3 regions of the Sedimentibacter sp. genome follow, and region 3 is predicted to be linked to each of the others. Evidence: riboswitches for the same ligand, from Rfam matches in the RefSeq annotation. Region 3 holds a riboswitch; each other region holds the start of a gene.
The links. Region 3 has a riboswitch for molybdenum cofactor ahead of AAGU76_RS05595 (S-layer homology domain-containing protein). Riboswitches for the same ligand answer to the same signal wherever they lie in the genome.
Positions count from the first base shown of each region.

Region 1: linked by a shared signal. The riboswitch ahead of AAGU76_RS02415 (S-layer homology domain-containing protein) and the one ahead of AAGU76_RS05595 (S-layer homology domain-containing protein) in region 3 are both predicted to bind molybdenum cofactor.
Region 2: linked by a shared signal. The riboswitch ahead of AAGU76_RS00520 (substrate-binding domain-containing protein) and the one ahead of AAGU76_RS05595 (S-layer homology domain-containing protein) in region 3 are both predicted to bind molybdenum cofactor.

Region 1 covers NZ_JBCFAS010000001.1:517,108-523,646, reverse strand. Annotated here, with positions in the region: gene AAGU76_RS02430 (Na+/H+ antiporter NhaC family protein) at 1-1,074, shown strand, start outside; gene ortA (2-amino-4-oxopentanoate thiolase subunit OrtA) at 1,136-1,441, shown strand; gene ortB (2-amino-4-oxopentanoate thiolase subunit OrtB) at 1,434-2,834, shown strand; molybdenum cofactor riboswitch at 2,945-3,060, shown strand; gene AAGU76_RS02415 (S-layer homology domain-containing protein) at 3,115-4,263, shown strand; gene AAGU76_RS02410 (S-layer homology domain-containing protein) at 4,318-6,539, shown strand, end outside.
Region 2 covers NZ_JBCFAS010000001.1:108,000-114,538, reverse strand. Annotated here, with positions in the region: gene glp (gephyrin-like molybdotransferase Glp) at 1-118, opposite strand, end outside; gene AAGU76_RS00535 (MogA/MoaB family molybdenum cofactor biosynthesis protein) at 128-616, opposite strand; gene AAGU76_RS00530 (ATP-binding cassette domain-containing protein) at 631-1,323, opposite strand; gene AAGU76_RS00525 (ABC transporter permease) at 1,325-1,990, opposite strand; gene AAGU76_RS00520 (substrate-binding domain-containing protein) at 2,000-2,884, opposite strand; molybdenum cofactor riboswitch at 2,939-3,055, opposite strand; gene megL (methionine gamma-lyase) at 3,156-4,355, opposite strand; gene AAGU76_RS00510 (sigma 54-interacting transcriptional regulator) at 4,377-5,918, opposite strand; gene AAGU76_RS00505 (ATP-binding protein) at 6,147-6,539, opposite strand, start outside.
Region 3 covers NZ_JBCFAS010000001.1:1,176,786-1,183,324, forward strand. Annotated here, with positions in the region: gene AAGU76_RS05580 (sigma 54-interacting transcriptional regulator) at 1-488, opposite strand, end outside; gene AAGU76_RS05585 (NUDIX domain-containing protein) at 586-1,080, opposite strand; gene AAGU76_RS05590 (FAD-dependent oxidoreductase) at 1,093-3,720, opposite strand; molybdenum cofactor riboswitch at 3,875-3,991, shown strand; gene AAGU76_RS05595 (S-layer homology domain-containing protein) at 4,096-5,109, shown strand; gene AAGU76_RS05600 (Ig-like domain-containing protein) at 5,275-6,111, shown strand; gene AAGU76_RS05605 (iron ABC transporter permease) at 6,101-6,539, shown strand, end outside.

The DNA of each region.
Region 1 (6,539 bases), 660 kb from region 3:
TTCATAGCATCAGCAGTGTTTGCCACTGCTTCAGGAACAGGTTTCGGAACCATCGCTGCAGGCATGGGAGTATTATATCCTGCCGGTGTGGCATTGGGAGCCAACCCGGCTCTTATGGCAGGCGCAATTATGTCAGGCGGAGCCTTCGGCGACAACCTGGCACCGGTTTCTGACACCACAATCTGTTCTGCAACTTCACAGGGAGTGGATGTTCCAGGAGTTGTAAGATCAAGACTTAAATATGCACTGGCAGCAGGTCTTATCACAATTGTGTGCATACTCATATTCGGAGCGGGATCATCATCTGCAGGGACAGCAGCAGAAGCGTACAGCTACAATCCAAGCACCCTCATCATGCTGGTGCCGGTTATTATCACTATAGTAATAGCCGTGAAGACAGGTGATATAATAATTGCCACAACCATAGGTTCAGTTCTTGCAGCTGCCACAGGCGTTGCAGCCGGTTTGTTCGACGTGGTGCAGATAGACGTTGCCGATGCGGTAAAACCTGCTCTTCTGTCTGTTACAGGACAAGGTCTTGACCGTACGGTAGGAGGAGTAATATATGCAGGTCTGAACAGCATGATTCAGGTTTGTATTCTGGCACTGCTGCTTTTCGGTTCAATTTCCGTCATGAGGCAGGGTCAGGGAGACGTTAAGCTTTTAAAGGCTCTAGGCAAGGTTGCCAACACAAGAATAGGAGCAGAACTTACAATTTCTGCCATGGTAATAATTCTTTCAGCTCTCATGGGACTTAATGCACCTGCAATTCTTGCAGTTGGTGCATCATTTGCCAAACCGCTGGGAGACAAACACGGCATAAGCCCGTACAGAGTTGCAAACCTGCTGGATGCTCAGTCAAACACTCTGTGCTACGCACTGCCGTGGACACCAGCTATGATTTATACATTAGGTTTTGCAGCTGACAGCAGCGCACCTCTGGTTGCGACCCAGGTTATGCCTTACGTATTCTATTCCTATGCAATGCTTGCGGTTATGTTTGCTACAGTTATGCTTGGAATCGGACAAAACGACAATATGGGAAAAGTATCAAAACAAAAGAAAGAAGCATAAAGATAATGACTGCCATGCATTTGCATGGCAGTTAAAAATATTATACGAGGAAGTGTTTTAAATGATAAAAAAGGGAGAATGGGTTCTGATTCACAGAAATGTATTGGAACCAACGCAAAGAGCCCCTCAGGTTCCTGATGACACAAAACAGGTGCCGCTGGAACTGTGGGTGAAGGGATATTTGCAGGAAGATGCAAACATAGGGGACGAAGTTACGGTTCTGACAAGAACAAAGCGCGAAGAACGGGGAACGCTGCTGGAAGCTAATCCATATTACAAACATGATTTCGGTAAGTTTGTGCCGGAACTGCTGAGGGTCAGCGAACAAGTAAGAGACATCTTATTTGGAGGTGCAGAAAATGAGTAAAGATATGAGCTACGCTGCAGTCATGGCCAGAAGACCGGAAATCATGAAGAAAGCTGCAGGACTTGATTTTGCGCAGTTTGAAAGCGGTTCAATTGCCTTTGACTATGAAAGAATGATGGCAGAAGCAGGATTCACAATTGCTGAAATTCAAAAAATCCAGTCAGAGCACGGAGTGGGAAACACTCCTGTCATAGAACTTAGAAATCTTTCTGCCCTGGCAAGAAAACTTGCACCAAAAGGCAAGGGAGCAAGAATATTCATAAAAGACGAAGCATCCAACGCATCAGGAAGCTTCAAGGCAAGAAGGGCCTCAACGGCAGTGTACATGGCCAAGAAGCTTGGGTACAAGGGAGTTGTGACTGCCACCAGCGGAAACTACGGAGCAGCAGTTGCATCACAGGCAGCCATGTACGGACTGAAATGCATCGTTGTTCAGGAATGCTACGACTCAAGAGGAGTTGGACAGCCTGAAATAATAGAAAAGGCAAGGGCCTGTGAAGCATTGGGGGCAGAGGTTGTTCAGCTTTCGGTGGGACCTGAACTGTTCTACACGTTTTTAAGGATCCTTGAAGAAACAGGATACTTCAACGCATCACTGTACACACCGTTTGCGGTGGCAGGAGTTGAAACCCTCGGATATGAATTAGCAATGCAGTTCAGAGAAAGATACGGCAAGGACCCTGATTATGTGGTAGCCACAAACGCAGGGGGAGGAAACCTTACGGGAACAGCAAGAGGCTTAAGAAAGGCAGGAGCGCAGTCACACATAGTGGCAGCCAGCGTAAACCTTTCAGGTCTTCACATGGCTTCAGACAATCAGTTTAACAGAAAGTCATTCACAACAGGGCACACAGGCTTCGGTATGCCGTTTACAACATGGCCGGACCGTTCGGACGTACCCCGTTCGGCAGCTAGACCGTTAAGATACATGGAAAGATACCTGACAGTTCATCAGGGAGATGTGTTCTACATGACAGAAGCATTGGCAAGCCTTGAAGGACTTGAAAAAGGACCGGCAGGAAACACAGCTCTTACAGCAGCATTCTCACTGGCACAGGAACTTGATGAAGATCAGATCATAGTAGTTCAGGAAACAGAATACACGGGAGCAGGCAAGCACATTCAGCCGCAGCTGTCATTTGCAAGATCAAACGGCATAGAAATAAAATTCGGAAACCCCAGCGAAGAAGTGCCCGGAAAGAACATAATCCTTCCGTCACATCCATCACTGATAAAGGCAGAAGATGCGGACTTGACACACATGAGAAAGTCACTCATAAAAAATGCAGTGTCAACCTACAATGTTTCACCAACTGATGCTGACATAGAATTCCTTGCGGAAGAAACAAACACAAATGCTGAGTTTGTAAGAAATGTAATAGCAAAATCATAATAGGACAAATATGTTTATAAAGCGGCTGTCAGTTTGTACAGCCGCTTTAATTTATTTAAACGAAAATAATTTACAATACTTTACATTAATAATAATAAATGGTATAATTTATCCAATAGATGCTCCGAGCACCTGAACCTAAAATCATTCATGGTTCCCGTGCCGATAGGGTTTGATTGGAAACGGTCAAGCCTCCTGATGGAAAGGAGAAATTTTTTTGCAGCATTTCCATTGGGGGGATGCTGTTTTTTAATAAAAAAATAACAAATGGAGGAATAATATGTTAAAGAAAACTAAACTTATTTCACTTGTACTGGCAATTGCACTTTTGCTGTCACAGGTGACAGCGATTGCAGCCACAGACAGCTATGCTGTTGAAATAGCAGTGGCTGGAACTTCAACAACGCTTTTGCTCTCACTGGGTGATTTAAAAGAGATGCCTGCAGCAGCCCAAATTGAACAGGAATACATTTACAACAGCAAGACAGGTGAAAAGACGGCACAGGTAAAAGGTGTGAGCCTTGAATACGTTTTGAAGGAAAAGGCAGGCGTAATAGCTGACAATGCTACGGTTATATTTGAAGCATCCGATGGATATGCCATAGAACCACAATCTCTTTCAGATATTTTCAATGATGATCTGGATTACGTCCTTGCTTACGAAGTAAACGGGGAAGCCATAGACAACGACGGAATCGCAGATAACGAAGAAATAACGGTGTACAGAAAGGTTAAGGAAGCAGGCGAATTCGGTACTGTATTTAAGATGGTCAATAAGATAACAGTTGGTGAAGCAACAGCCTCAGATGATGGTAGTGCTGCTTTGACAGGCGGCACAGCACACACTCCTGATTCAGCCAATGAAAAATCATTCACAGACATATCAGATGAATATAAGTATGCAGAAACAGCAATATATGACCTGGAAGGAAGAGGAATCATAGACGGCATAGGAGGAGGCTTGTTTGCTCCCCAAAACGAATTCACGAGAGAACAGTTCTGCAAGATTGCAGTGATGGCTTTGGGACTTGAAAATAAGGAATATTCAGGTGCCTTCAGTGATCTGTCCAAGGACAGATGGTCGGCTCCATACGTGCAGGCTGCTGTTGAAGCCGGTTTGTTCAAAGGCTATGAGGACGGAACGTTCAGGCCAGAAAAAACTATAACAAGGCAGGAAATGGCTGTTGTTGCAGCTAATGCAGCAGTTGCTACCCAAAAAGTCACCAAGGAAAAGCTTGCTAAATTTGTTATGGAAAAGTCAGCATATCTTGATAAGACAGAGGTGGCAGAATGGGCTGCAAATGCTGTAGCATGGCTGGAAGCTCAGGGTGCGTTTATAGGCGTTGCCGGAGACAGCTTTGAACCTGTAAAGGTTGTAAACAGGGCTGAAGCGGCTGTTGTTGTGTTCAACACCTTGTTTGCGCAGTAATTCTTGGCAATGGGCGATAATTGCATCGCTCATTGTTCTAATATGGAGGTAGATATGAGTTGCAAAAGGTCTAGGCTGCTGGCGCTGTTTTTGACAGCATCCATCATGGTTTTTCAGTTATTCGTGTTCGATGTCCCTGCAATGGCTGCGGATTTGGACCTAATTATAACGGGAAGCGGTATTTACGAGGATGTTCGGATTTCTCCAACTGACTGGGAGAAATATTCATTGGTTGAAAAGATTTATTCCACAAACAACAGCCTTGGGTTTCACAAGATTGTAAAAGCCAAAGGGTATGATTTTTTTGAAATCATAGGAGAGAATAATCTCAAGGCTGACAGTGATTATGAAGTTAAATTTACTTGTTCAGACGGATTTGAGTTCACAAAGACAATCAGCGAGCTGAAAAATGCATATAGCTACGACGAATTTACTGAAAATACCAAATCAAAGATTTCACCGATGATTGCAAGATATACAACTGTGCTGGCTGATTTTCCCAAGGATAATTTTGTTCCCCCTGTTACATGGATTGACAAGGCAATTTCAGAAGTAAACCTGGACAAGGATTTTCCGAAACTTGTTTTCGGACAGACTTCTATTGATGACATGAACATGTCAAAATGGGGCAAGGACATTGTCAGGATAACTGTGGGAGATGAAAGACAAGTGGCTGCATCATCACCCTATAGGCACATTGATCAGGATGGAGAACCATACAATGTGGATGCCATTACGGGAGCAACATTCACCATAGAGGGACCGGGCGTTGAAGGCTACAGGGCAATCTCATTGAGGCAGATTGAAGAAGATGCTGCAGGACAGAGCACAGGTGCCTACTATGAAAAAATGTCAGGAAAAGTAGTTGAAAACTCTTACGAAGGAATCAACGTAAAATATCTTATAGACAATTATGTGAAAGCAAGGACAAATGCCGGAAACATTACATTTAAGGATAAGTCCAGAAAAAAAATACTCACTGTTCCTATTTCAGAAGCAGCAAATTACACGGTTGCTTACGGTATAAACCAGGTTCCTCTGGTTTATCTTGATACCGAGGAAGGATACATAAAGGAGAAGAACAACGATAACGGATGCTTTAAGCTTGTATATAAGCAGGGTAAAATAACTGCTGAGGAATTTTCAAACGTTGCTTACATCTATGTTGAAGAAAAGGACGCCAAAAACATTTTCGAGCATTCCTATGCTCCCTACAGTGAATCCAAGTTTACTGATTATGAGCTGATAATTCACGGAGACGGATTAGGCAAGGAAGAAAAATTTACCGTGGCAGACTTAGAATCCATGAAGGACCTGCAGTTTACAGGGGAATACAGCCTTTCAAACAGTGAATACTTCTGGTACTACAACACCTACAAGGGAGTTCCGCTGTGGGATTTGCTGCTTAAGGCAGGAATGGATCCTCACATAGACGAAAACACAAGCGTTCGTTTCATAGCAGCAGACAACTACAACTTTGCTCCCATGACCATCAAGGACATAAAGGACAATTCGAGATACGGCTATTATGAGAAAAGCGCATTGGACAACGGTGACGGAACATTCCCCGGCGAATATGTGAATCCCATATATACAGGAATGCCGGTTTTGGCGGCCTACGGCTTCAACGGTTATCCGTACGTTACAAGACCGTCTGATCAAGGATACAACTCAGGTCTTGGAAATGACGGAGGGCCTGTCAGAATTATATTCGGTAAGACAAACTACAACGATACAAACGGATCCAATCAGGTACAATTTGCCAAAGAAATCATAATTGGAGAAGGAACAAGCCTTCTTGGTACTTCCTTGAATACGGGAGACGGCCAGTCAACAGGGCTTAAGGTAACGGAAGGTGCGTGGAACCACAAGCGTGAAATATATGACCAATACCTTGATACGCCTGTTCTAAGGGTAACAGGGTCCCAGGTGAAGGAACCGGTCACTTTCACATTGAGACAAATAGAGGAAATGGAAGCTGTCAGGGACACATATACCGGAGACGGTGTCCATGATTTTGAAGGAGTTTCCTTGTGGCACATAATATCCGAAGCTGTCGGTCTCAAGGAAGGGGTGGATGTTCCAAGCATCAGGGTTTTCAGCGGACAGAACTACAACCAGATTCTGAGAAGCACCGAACAGGTTCAAAAGGGAGTATTGAATTCGCAGGGAATGGTCAAGGATATAATTCTTGCTTATGCGGTTGATGGCTACCCACTGGTACCAAACGAGGGTGATTCAGGCTATGCAAACAACAACGCCTATGGACCACTGAG
Region 2 (6,539 bases), 1.1 Mb from region 3:
AAAGTATCCTGCCCGCTGCTTCTAGAAGGCTGACTGTCTCCTCTTCAAGCTCCAAGCTGAAATTATCATCTATTACCTTTCTTGTATCCTTAACTGTCAAAACGTTGAACAAATCCATTGCTTCCTCCTATCTGGCGCACTCTCCGCCTGTGCCGTTTAGAATTTCAATGCCGTGAGGAAGTGCAGGAAGCACGAACTCCAGGTTTTCAACAGCTCCCCTGGGGCTTCCCGGAAGATTGATGATGAGGGTATTGTCCCTTATGCCGGCTATAGCCCTTGACAGCATAGCCTTTGGAGTGATTGCAAGAGACATCTGCCTCATGGCCTCACATATTCCCGGCGCCTGTTTTTTTATTACGTTCAGTGTTGCTTCGGGAGTAACATCCCTCTTTGAAAATCCAGTTCCTCCGTTTGTGAGAACCAGGTCAAGCTTCAGCTCGTCGCACATGTAAATGAGCTCCTGGCTGATTATATCTATTTCATCGGGTACTACCTTGTAATATTCAACTTTGTATTGTTTTCCTTCAATTGCTTCCCTGATTGCAGGTCCGGTTCCGTCTACTCTTTCTCCCCTTGAACCTTTGTCGCTTATTGTTAGTATTCCAGTTCTTATCATATTTCCTCCAATGCTTAAATGTTTAATATTTGTCTTACAAGCTTATTTGCAGGGTTGTTCAGGACATTTTCTGCTTTTCCCATTTCTATTATCTTTCCCTTATCCATAAATATAACCTGATCTGCAATTCTTTTAGCCTGGTGCACATCGTGTGTGATCAATATGACCGTTCTGTTGTTTTCTGCCATTTGCCTTATGAGATTTTCAGCCCGCATGGAACTTTCTATGTCCATGGCAGCTGTGGGTTCATCTAGCATCGTCAGTTCTGTTTCCAGTACAGCTGTCCTTAAGAGCGCAATCTTTGCCCTTTCTCCTCCTGACAGCCACGATGACTTTTTGTTCAGTAAATCGTCGACTTCAAAATAACTTTTATATTTGTCAAATCTTTTCTGCAATTCTTCCTTAGGTGTCCTTTTGTATTTAAGGCCGCTTACAATGTTCTCGTAGGAAGTCTTGTTGAAAAGGTAAGGCTTTTGAACAAGTATGGATATTGAATTCCTCAAGTTTGCATCTAGCTTCCTGCCATCATAAAGGATGCTGCCCTCGCTGAGGCATTCAAGACCTGCCATGCAGCTCATAAGAGTGCTTTTCCCGCTGCCGTTTGATCCGAGTATGGCATAGATGCCTTTTGTAAACTCCAGACTTCCGATGTCAAGCACACGGCATGTATCGTAGTCCTTCACCGCATCTGATAATAATACCTTCATGTTACCTCCTCTGAACCCTGTACATCACCGTATTCACCAGAAATGATATGAACAGGAGCACAAAGCCTATAGCCACAGCTTCCTCGAAATTTCCCTTCCCCGTCTCAAGGGCGATGTATGTTGTCATGACTCTGGTTTTATTCTTGATGTTGCCTCCCACCATCATTACTGCTCCAACCTCGGAAATTGCCCGGCCGAAACCTGCCGTAATAACAGAAAGGAGCTGCATCCTGCACTCGCTTACAATAGTAACTAAAGTGCTCATTTTGTCTGCACCGAGTGATATGCATGTCAGCTCAATATTCTTTGCAATTTCTGAAATTGATGAAACTGTTAGTCCGAAAATAATGGGAAAGACCAGAAGAGTCTGCGAAATTATCATTGCCTCAGGGGAAAACAAAAGGCCGAAGCTTCCCAAAGGCCCCTTTCTGGAAAGCAGCATGTAAACTAAAAGGCCTATAAGTACCGGAGGCAGGCTCATGAGGGTGTTAGCCACCCTCATGATTGATTTTTTCAATTTGAATTCATTCAAAGCAACAACAATACCCGCAAAAAGTCCTAACACTGATGCTATTAAGGTCGAAGTGAGGGATACCTTTAAGGATAGCCCCACAACCGGCAGTATATCATTGTATGTAGTTAAAAATTCTTTGATAAATTCAAACATCAGCTCACCTTATTTCGCGTTCGGCACAAACAATGATTCTCCGAATTCTTCCTTGCCAAATCCGGCAATGAGTTCCTGTCCCTCGTCAGACAGAAGGAAATCCATGAATTCCTGAACCTCCTGTTCCTTTACAGGATACTTGTCCGGGTTCACCATCATCACCCCGTATTGATTGTACATCTTGTCGTTCTTTTCTGTCACTATGACCAGGTCAAGCTCATCCTTCATTGAAAGATATGTTGCCCTGTCTGTCAAAGTGTAACCCTGCTTTTCAGCAGCCATCTGCAGCACTGCACCCATGCCTGTTCCTGCCGAAACATACCATTCCCCTTCAGGAATGATGTTAAGTTCTTTCCAGTAGGATTTTTCCTTTGTGTGCGTTCCCGAATCATCCCCTCTGGAAATGAATGTTGCCTTATTTTGTTCAATAAGTTCAAAGGCTTTTATAGGATCGTTGGGAGCATTTGTCAACAGCCCTGCAGGATCTGATTCTGGTCCAACAATGATAAAATCATTGTACATAACATCAAATCTTTCCTTGGCGTATCCTTCGGCAACAAAAGCTTCTTCCTGGGCTTTTGCATGAACGAGAACTCCATCTGCATCTCCGTTTTTTGCAAGCTCCAGCGCAGCTCCAGTACCCTTGGCAACAACTTCAACAGTTATGCCTGTCTTTTCCCTGAAGATAGGAAGAAGGTAATCAAGAAGTCCTGAATCCTGTGTACTTGTTGTTGTTGCAAGAACAAAGCTTCGTTCCTCTGCAGGCTGTGCAGGTGTTTGTTCTGCCGGTTTTTCCTGAGCAGGCTGTTCAGCTTTAGGCTGCTCTGTTTTAGCGCATGCTGCCATTGAAAATATCATTGTCAATGAAAGCAAGAGGGCTAAAATGTTTTTCATCTTAGTTTTTTTCAAAATAAAAAAACCCCTTTCATATAATAGTATACGAAAAGAGAAATGCTGTAGATTTCTCCTTTCCAATGGGAGGCTTGTCTGTTTCCAAACAAACCCTTTCGGTTTGCGGCTCATAGCCTGGGCTTTAGACCCGCAAACTCGGAGATGTTACTTATACTATTTTATTAGGAAACCTAACAATTGTCAATGAATAATAAAAAAAACGGCCCGGAATGCTCCGGCCGTTTCGGATAACAATAAGTTTATTCGAATGAATTTACAGGATTTTGTCCAGTGCCTGCTTTAGATCTGCAATTATGTCATCGGCATCCTCAAGACCTACCGACAATCTAACCAGTCCTTCAGAAATACCCGATGCTGCCCTTTCCTCAGGCGTATACGGTGAATGAGTCATGGAAGCCGGATGTTGTATCAGTGTTTCGGTGTCGCCCAGGCTTACAGCCAGTGAGCAAAGTTCCACGGAATTCATGAGTATTCTTCCCGCATCAAGTCCGCCTTTAACTTCAAACGCAATCATAGCTCCCGGAAGGCTCATTTGCTTTTTGGCCAGCTCATGCTGGGGGAAGCTCTTAAGTCCCGGATATGCTATGGTCTTTACAGCCGGATGGCTTTCAAGAAATTCAGCAACCTTCTGAGCGTTTTGACAGTGCTTTTCCATTCTCACTTCCAGCGTCTTCATTCCCCTGTTGATCAGGTACGAATCAAAAGGACTTATTACCGAACCTGTCATGTCCTTTATGCCCACAAGCCTTATCTGGTCGATTAATTGCTTCCTGCCTGCGGCAAAGCCGGCAATAACATCCCCATGTCCGTTCAGATACTTGGTTGCAGAGTGAACCACAACGTCGGCTCCCATATCAAGCGGCCTTTGGATGTAAGGGGTGCAGTATGTGTTGTCAACAACGACGGTGCAGTCCTTATTGGTATGTGCGATTTTTGAAATTTCCTCGATGTCTGAAATAAGCATGTTAGGATTTGCAGGGCTTTCAAGATACACCACCCTTGTATTGTCCTTCATCGCCATTCTTACATTTTCCGGGTCAGATGTGTCCACAAATGTAACGTCAACTCCAAAGCGTGATAACCCATGATTCATGAATGCAAATGTGCAGCCGTAAAGTGTCTTGGCAGCCACTATGTGGTCTCCTGCCTTAACTATTGCCCAGATAACTGATGTTATGGCTCCCATGCCTGAACCCATGGCTACTGCAGCCTGGGCGTTTTCAAGGCTTGCAAGCTTATCTTCAACCTGGGAGCTTGTTGGATTTCCAAGCCTCGTGTAAATGTACCCGTCCTCTTCAAGCGCAAATCTCCTTCCGCCCTGCTCGGCGGAATCAAATATGAAGGTTGATGTCTGGTAAATAGGAGTTGCCAACGCTCCGTACTCATTTTTCCTGTAGCCCGCATGAACAGCTCTGGTTGAAAATTTCATCCTGCTGAGTTTTTCTGTATCCATTTGAACCTCCTTAAATAATCATTAATTTTCCTTGCGGATGTTGTATTTCTTCATTCTGTTAATAAGCATGGTGTGGGTTACCTCAAGGCTTCTTGCGGCTTCCCGTATGCTTTTGTTCATTTTAAGACTCTCGGTTATTTTTTTCTTCTCAAGGTTTTCAAGACACTCCTTAAGGGACGTGCTCCCAAGGGATTCCTCCGGAACAATGTCGTAGTTAAGCATAATGTCCCTGGCTGTAATTTCTTTTTCTGTAGAAAGAGCTACCGCCCTTTCAAGAACATTCTGAAATTCCCTGACGTTTCCCGGCCAGTTGTAGTTGAGAAGTTTTCTCATGGCATTTTGTTTTATTCCGTCTATTTCCTTGTGATATCTTTTTGAATGAATGCGGGCGAAATGTTCAAACAGTATTGGAAGATCCTCTTTTCTTTCCCTCAGCGGCGGAATGTTTATGTTGAAGATGTTTATCCTGAACAAAAGATCCAGCCTGAACTCCTTGTTTCTGACCATTTCGTCGATGTTTTGGTTTGTGGCTGAAATAAGTCTAACATCGAAATTAACTTCGCTGGCGCCCCCAACTCTTCTGACCTTTTTTTCCTGCAAAACCCTCAGAAGCTTAGCCTGAAGGTGCGGCGCCATTTCGCCTATCTCATCAAGAAAAACCGTTCCGCCTCCGGCAATTTCAAAAATCCCGGCCTTGCCTTCCTTTCTGCCTCCGGTGAATGTTCCTCCCTCATAACCGAAAAGCTCGCTTTCGAGAAGCTGGTCCGGTATGGCCGCACAGTTTATGGCAATGAAAGGCTTGTTCTTTCTCCTGCTGTGATTGTGAATGGCTCTGGCGAAAAGTTCCTTGCCTGTTCCGCTTTCTCCGGTGATGAGGACCGGCGAATCAGACTTGGAATAAAGCTTGCCCTGCTTGATGGCATCAAGCATTTTATTGCTTTCAGCCACAATGTCCTCGAATGTTATGGGATTGTCGTAACGGTTGAAGACACTTGTGCCGTCCATTTCATAAAACGACAGAAGGTAGCTGCTTAAAACGTTTTCTTCACTTGTGATGGGCTGCAGATTAACCTGGTACAGCTGGCTGCCTATTTCCATGGTGTCTTTTGTCATGATACTGTTGTTTCTGCTCATGTTAAGAAACGATACAAGCTTGTCGTAATTCATGTATTTTCTGATGTTGATTCCGGTGATATCCCTGCCGGATGTCATGAAAATCTTGTCAGCCGCATAGTCGTTCACATACTTTATGTCTCCGCTTCTGCTTAACAGTGTTACACCGTGAGGAATGACATCAAGAACCTTCCTCATTTCGGTATCTTTTTCCTCAAAGGGGAACAGCTCTATCTCCTCGAGACTTGACCAGCCGTCTAGTTCCTTCAGCTCCATTTTTATGTTTTCCCAAACACCTTCTTCCATGGGCATGAGCTTTATGTATGCGACGTAGGCATACACTTCCATCCATATGAGTCCCACGTCATGATTGTGAAGTACGCTCAGGGCCTCATAGGTAAGGTGAGGTCTGTCTTCAGATGCCGTAAGTTTTATTTTCTTAGCTTCCATAGTTTCCTCCATTATAATATGCATATATTGTGCCAACTGAAATTTGTTATAATCGTTGAAAAATGAACCAGTAAAAAAAAAACCGCTGAAAAAATGGAACAATATCATTCCATAATTCAACGGGTTTGTAATATTAATGCTCGCAATGGTTCAATATCGTACCTTATGGTATAATTTTAAACCATTATTTGATGCTTGCCAACAAATTATTTTTCATCTTTTATATTTTTATTCAGAAACTTCGTCAAACACTGCTGTAAATATGGCCCCTCCACCTTCCGGGCTGCTTACATCTATAGATGCTGAATGAAGGTCCAGTATGTTTTTGACTATGGTAAGACCGATGCCGCTGCCTTCTGTCTCGTGCCTGCTTTTATCTCCCCGGTAAAGCCTCTCAAATATGTACGGCAGATCTTCCCGTGCAATGCCCATGCCATTGTCTTTAACTTCCACCCATATTTTTCCGTCAGAATTTTTCAAGTGAACAGAAACTTCTCCGCCCTTTGGAGTGAACTTCATGGCATTGTGAATGAGATTGAAAAAAACCTGCTTCAGCTTGTCTTCATCTCCGAGAACTTTGAAACTTCTGCCCTCCATTGAAAAGTTCAGTGAAATGCTCCT
Region 3 (6,539 bases):
CTGTTGTGAATGGGTGCAGCCGAACATGTCCATTGGTGATGATATTCGCAGTAATGTTCGGGACCGATTATCTGAACAGGCTTGTTTGCAGTCAGACATGTTCCTATGGCATTGGTTCCCACGCTTTTTTCATCCCACAGGGAGCCCTTCACAAAATTAAGGTTGTCATGTATGTCCTTTATGTCGTTGTTTATAATCAGGTCGATAATTATTCCCTTCTCATCTGTAAGCACAACGCTGTAGCTTGTTCCCTTAACCATTTCATAAACGTTTTCCATGATCGGGCGGGTAAGCTTTATCATTTCCCTCTTGTTGTACATGCTTTCTTTAAGCACTTCATCTGCTACCTTTGTCCCTTTTCCGGACCTGTAGTCAACACCCATGCTCTCGCATCTTTTCCATGACTGGAGAACATCAGCTTTTATGTCATCCGACACGGTGCCGCATTCCACGTAAGATTTCCATGTTTCCTTTAACTGGCTGAACAAATTATCATCCCCTTTACTTACATCCTTTAATCAATGATACCACATATTTATAAATCCTACAACAATCATACCATTAAATTGAAGTGATAGCTGAAAATCAATCGACATTTTGAAGTGCGCTCCAGCTAACCGCAGACTGCCCTCCCGATTTGCCCACCACCCCCACAAGAATTTCATCCATGCTTAAGTTTCCGTTCATGTAGTGCTCCAGTGAAATTCTAAGCGCATCAACAAATTTAAGCTTCAAAACATTTTCTTCAGGAATCCAGTTAAGCGTTCCCTCGTTGTTTTCAACAACCGCCCTTTTTTTAGCGTCACCGAAAAATATATAGTTAATGACTGTTTCTTCTTTTCCCCTTCTCATAAGAATGTACTTCAGATGCAGGTTATCAATGTCATGTTCCGCAAGGCCTGTCTCTTCATAAATTTCCCTGACAACTGCATTTCGCGGCCTGTTGATTTCACCTGGCTCAATGTGTCCTCCAACTCCATACCAGTACCCAGGCATGAGATGATTGTTTCCCGATCTTTCCATCAATAGATAATCACCGCCGTTTTTTAAAAAAGCTGTTGTAATGCTTCTCAATCTCATATTATCTCTCCATTATTCGGCTGTCTTAAAGACTGCGCCGTTCTCAACAAGTATTTTCTGCAATTCTGCCACATCTATGTTCTGAACTTCCGTCCTTTGCTTCACGGACAAGGACGCTGCAATCCCAGCAGCTTCACCCATCATCATGTACTGGGGTTCCATCCTCAGGGATGAATATGCTATGTGTGTGGCAGATACGCACACGGTTACCAGAAGGTTATCCGCCTGACTTCTTTTTGGCAGCATAACCCTGTAAGGTATCTGGTACGGCGTTACGGGTATCTGAATTTCTCCTTCGTTAAGCACGAAACCGTCCAGCGTCATATACCTCTGGACGTTGTGTGAATCTATGTTGTATGATCCCATGGCTATGACGTCATCCTTGATTTTGTCCCTGCGAACGTCATGTTCTGTCATTACAAAATCACCCTTCATCCGCCTGGCTTCCCTGATGTAAAGCTGGTACGGCCAGCATCCGTTGTCAGTAAACTCATCTGCCGCGTATCCCCACTTCTTCACATCTTCACGAAGCTCGGTAGGAACTGCCTCATCATTGCCAATGAAGTATAAAAGTCCCTGTATGTAATTTTTGTGCTCATTTTTAATCTCTTCTCTTTGTTCATAGCCTGCTTCAGGGTAATTTAAGCTTCCCCCTATGTAATCTGTGGAAAACGGCCCGGAATTGTTAATATCGTACTTGCCTTCCGGAAGAGGCCCGAAATATGCCACGTCCGAAAATCTAATGGACCTGCCCTCGCTTTTTTTAAGCATATCCAGCCATGAGCTTAACAGAAGGTACCTTTCCCTGTCATAATCCCCTGGTTTTGTGAATGGTATCTGGTTGTTGGGATTGTTTGTGAGAATAAGGCGATAATTGTAGGCCTGCACCATGTCATCACCCTGCCCTGCCGGCCCGGGAAGCTTAAGGGACACTTCGCCATACAGCTTACCCTCTGCGTCTTCAGCCTTCAGGTTGTAATAAAAGTTGTTCCTGCCCAGGGGAGGAAGAACACCGGCAAAACTTTCTCCGAAGTCGTCATTGTCTTCCCTTCCCACGGCATAGGACACACCCGATGCTGCCATCATGTCTCCTTCATAGGTGCTGTCTATGAAATACTGAGCAAAAAATACATCGCCTTTTTCAGTCTCCATGCTTATTATTGTGCTGCCGTCCTTGTCCACGCCCCTATGATCTCTGAGGGCGCTTCCCGTGAAAAGGCGGATACTCTCACGTTCAATCATTTCGTTTAAAACTTCCTCCGCCACATGAGGTTCGTAGTACCACATAACTTTCCTGCCGTACTTTTTCCCCACATCTTCGAAAAATTCCCTTGTAATTCCTCCTATAACATTGATATTGCCGTGGTCAGTGTAGCTCAAGCCGCCTGTGACCATCCCGCCCACATGTTCTGCTGATTCAATCAACGCAACATCCATTCCTTCCCGTGCTGCAGAAACTGCAGCCATCACTCCAGCGGCCGTGGCACCGTACACAACAACATCAAAGTACAGTGGAAAATCCAGGTAGCTGACTTTCATGGGCCTTTGATGCATCCTGATGTTTTGGGACCTGTAATCCTCGCTTTCAACAGTGAACCTGACCTGCTCGGCATTGAAAAACCTTCCCATAGTGTTTGCAATGCTCTGGAGAATCATGCCTTCGTAAATAGCTTCCACGTCCATATCATCAACAAATCCGCTGCTTAAATCCACATGCAGTGTGTTGTCAAGATCCACATCAACTTTGTTTATGCTGCTGTTATTTGATAAAACCGGCCTGTCACCGTAAACAACGTTCCTGTAATCATGTGTGAGGACCTGCTCCGTAATGTCGTTGGTGTGAAACTTAGTTTTTTTGGCAGAGCTTCTTACCTTCATTTTTTTGAAGTCAGGGAAGTAATAATTTATCTCTTCAGTCAACACGTAATTTTTTTGTATGCTGTTAAGTACGAATGCTGTGCTGCTGTTCAGGTTATCCGATGAATATTCCTGATCAAGGATGGGTGCTTCGTCTTTGGAAGCTTCCTCCCTTATTTCAGATTTAACAAGACCCAGACCCCTGCTGTAGTAGTCTGTAACCGTCCTGCCATCCAGAAATGTTGTGACCTGGACCGCATCAAACATGCCTTCAGGTGTCTTTACAGATGCTGAAAGCGAAGTGATCTTTCTTGTCCCTCCCTTTACCGGCCACTGTGTTCCTTCCTCAATAGGCTCTTTTAAAATGATGTCTCCCTCATTCCAACTATTCATAATATTCTGTCTGAAGTATTCTTCCTTCTGGGGATGGGTCAGAAATACTTCACCTTCCCTGACCGCAAGAACGGCAGTCTTTACTGAACCGTCACAGACAATCCTCAGCTGCATGGCATCATCAGATGAATAATCCACAGAAACTTCACTGATAAGCCCTGATCCGGATTCAGTATATGTGTATTTCACATCACTTAAAACAGTAAAATAGTCTCTGGCGTTTTTTGTTTCGTCTTCAGGCAATGTTTCACCTGGTTCAAGCTCAGCTTCTGATTCTTCTCCCGATTTTTCGCCGGCAATCTTTATTATGTAGTCCTTATTTATCAAAATAAAAATAATAGCAGCAACAACCGCCAATATAGCTGCTGCGGCAACAGGAAATTTTTTCATGACAGCACCTTCTTTTTGCCCTTTATATATATATATACCTTGAAAGGCTGATAATAAACCAAATATTGATTTGCGCCATAAAATTTATGTTGTTATAAAATAAACTATTTACAATTCAAGAAATAAATGCTATCATTGTGTTAATTAAATATCGTCTTTATTAGTTTTGCGAAACTGTGATACCTAAAGCCTCGGCAATGGATGCAGTTCGTCAGGGTATAATTGGAAACGGTTGTGCCTCCCGTTGGAAAGTAAAATTAATTGCAGGCTTACTTGGCGTACACAATTTTACGCATGCTGCATCTTTCCACGGAAAGATGTTTTTTTTATGTGATAGGAATGTTATCCTTTACAAAAGACAACAAGGAGGAAGTTATGAAGAAATATCTATCTCTAATCAGTTTATCAACAATAATAATCCTTACTCTTCTTATGGTGCTACCTTCCGTTGCATTCGCGCAGAGCAGTGCAGCAGGCGAAACCGAAGAGCAATGGTTTGAAGCAGGTTGGGGGCGAATCCACCAGGGCGAAGCTTTTCAACCGGACAAGTTCCTTAACAGAGCAGAGTTCACAGCTTTGATTAATTCCTTGTATGATTTCAAGGAACAGAAGGACATAAGCTTTTCAGATGTCCAGACTGACTCAGCATATTATAAGGAAGTTAAGAAGGCCTTTTGTGCAGGGTACGTTGTTGGAAAAGGTGACGGCACATTCGACCCCGAAGGATATGTAACAAATCTTGAAGCATACATAATGGCGATAAGGCTGCTGAATGCAGGTACGTCAAACAAACCTGAAAAAATGCTTAACTTCAAGGATGCATCCGATGTACCGTCATGGGCACAGGGTGCAGTGGAAGCCTATGTGCAGAAAGGGCTCCTCGAAGGAAAAAATAAGATTAAACCTTTTGAAAAAATTACAGGCGCAGATGCAGTGACATTGCTTTTAAGCATAAAACCAAACGAAGTTTTACCGCAGGATGCTGAACAGGTTTCAGAAGAAAAAGGAAACGGAGTTGCTGCTCTTAACCTTTTGGGTGCATACTTTGTAGAAATCGAAAACAATCAATCAGTTGAGCTCGGTAAGCTGGAAGATGGAAATCCGGACAGCGAAATAATAATAAAGCTGGTTTTTGATCGCGGAATAGTAAGAGAGTACTGGGACAACAACAAAACTCAGGTTAAACTTCAGGACAACAAAGGACAGGTAATAGAAAGTGAGATTTTCCGCATTGAAAATTCAGATGATGAAAAGTCAAATATTTTCATTAAACCATTGACACAGCTTAAATCCGGAAAAACGGTAAACATAGTCATAGGAGCAGGTTTGAAAGCCAACAACGGTAATACTTTAGGCGAAGGCAAAACGATCAGCTTCACAGTTAAATAATTTAGGTAACAAAACATATTTTGTTATACTGAGCGGTACAATGATATCCCTCCCCGGATGATTATTAATCAGACTGGCTGTCTGGAAGTCGCGTCTCCTTGCAGCCAAGTCTTCCCTCAGGTTCAAATATGTTTTTTTTAATACAAATAAAATATCGGAGAGATTATGAAAATAAAAATGTTGTCATTGATTCTTGCAGTATTAATTGCTGCAAGCTCATACCCTCTGTATGCCAGCGAATCAGATTCGGTTGACGGAAAAAGCGTGGATTTTCAGCTGGTTGGTTCCAATCCTGCCGACTCTTCCAAAGATGTTCCGGCAGATGTGACAATCACCTTGCTGTTCAATAAGAATGTGGTCAATTTTTCCGTAAAGGATAACAATCTTAACTGCATTTTTCTAAAGGATAGCAACAATCAGATTGTAGAAGCAAATCTGATTTTCCCTGATGACCAGGTTGAGCCGGATAAGAAGCGGGAAATCTACATTGATCCCCTATCAGACTTAAAAGAAAATACAACCTACACCGTGGAAATATCGGCTGACATGCTTGCCAAAAACGGTAGTACTCTAGGCGAGCCATCATACGTTTCTTTCACCACTCAGGGAACACACGAAAGCAATGTGGCTGAAAGCAATAATGTTCAAGAAATGCAGACAGTCTCAGAAAATCCTCAGGTTTCGGCAGGAGAAAAAAATACTGAAGCAGAACCTGCCGGTTCCTCTTCAGTAACGGAAAACCCGCCGGCAGAAGCTTTGCCTGTACCAGAAAACAGTGAGGATGAAAATCAGACAAAGGAAGCATACGCCAACCAATCAGCCACATCCGAGTCTGAACCCTCTGATACTTCTAAAGCTTCAGATGCTCCATCTGTGACTGTATCAGCAGAAGAACCAGGCAGCAAAAACAGCATGAAATCAGGAGCAATGGCTGCAGCACTGGTTGTGGCGGCTGCTGCGCTCGTGATAATTCAAAAAAAGAAGAACAAAAATGAAAAATAGACGGCTTATCAATACAATTATTTTCTTAACGCCATTTGTGCTGGTGCTTGTGACCTTGTTCAACGGAAGATATCCGGTCCCCTTAAAGGACATCCCGTCAATTCTGCTGTATCCTTTATTAAAAAACGAACTGGTCAACGACACCTACGCAACAATAATCTGGGATATAAGAATGCCCAGGGCACTTTTATCAGCACTGGCCGGAGCTTCCCTGGCTGTCAGCGGAGCTGCATTTCAGGGACTGTTTCACAATCCCCTTGTAAATTCAGGGATGCTTGGGGTAAGCTCCGGCTCGGGATTCGGTGCTGCCCTGGCTATACTATTGTTCTCTCGCTCCTCTTTTTTAGTGTACCTATTTGCGCTGGTTTTCGGCGGAATTGCCGTAACCTTAAGCTATACAATAGGAAAAATCTACAACACTACTCCCA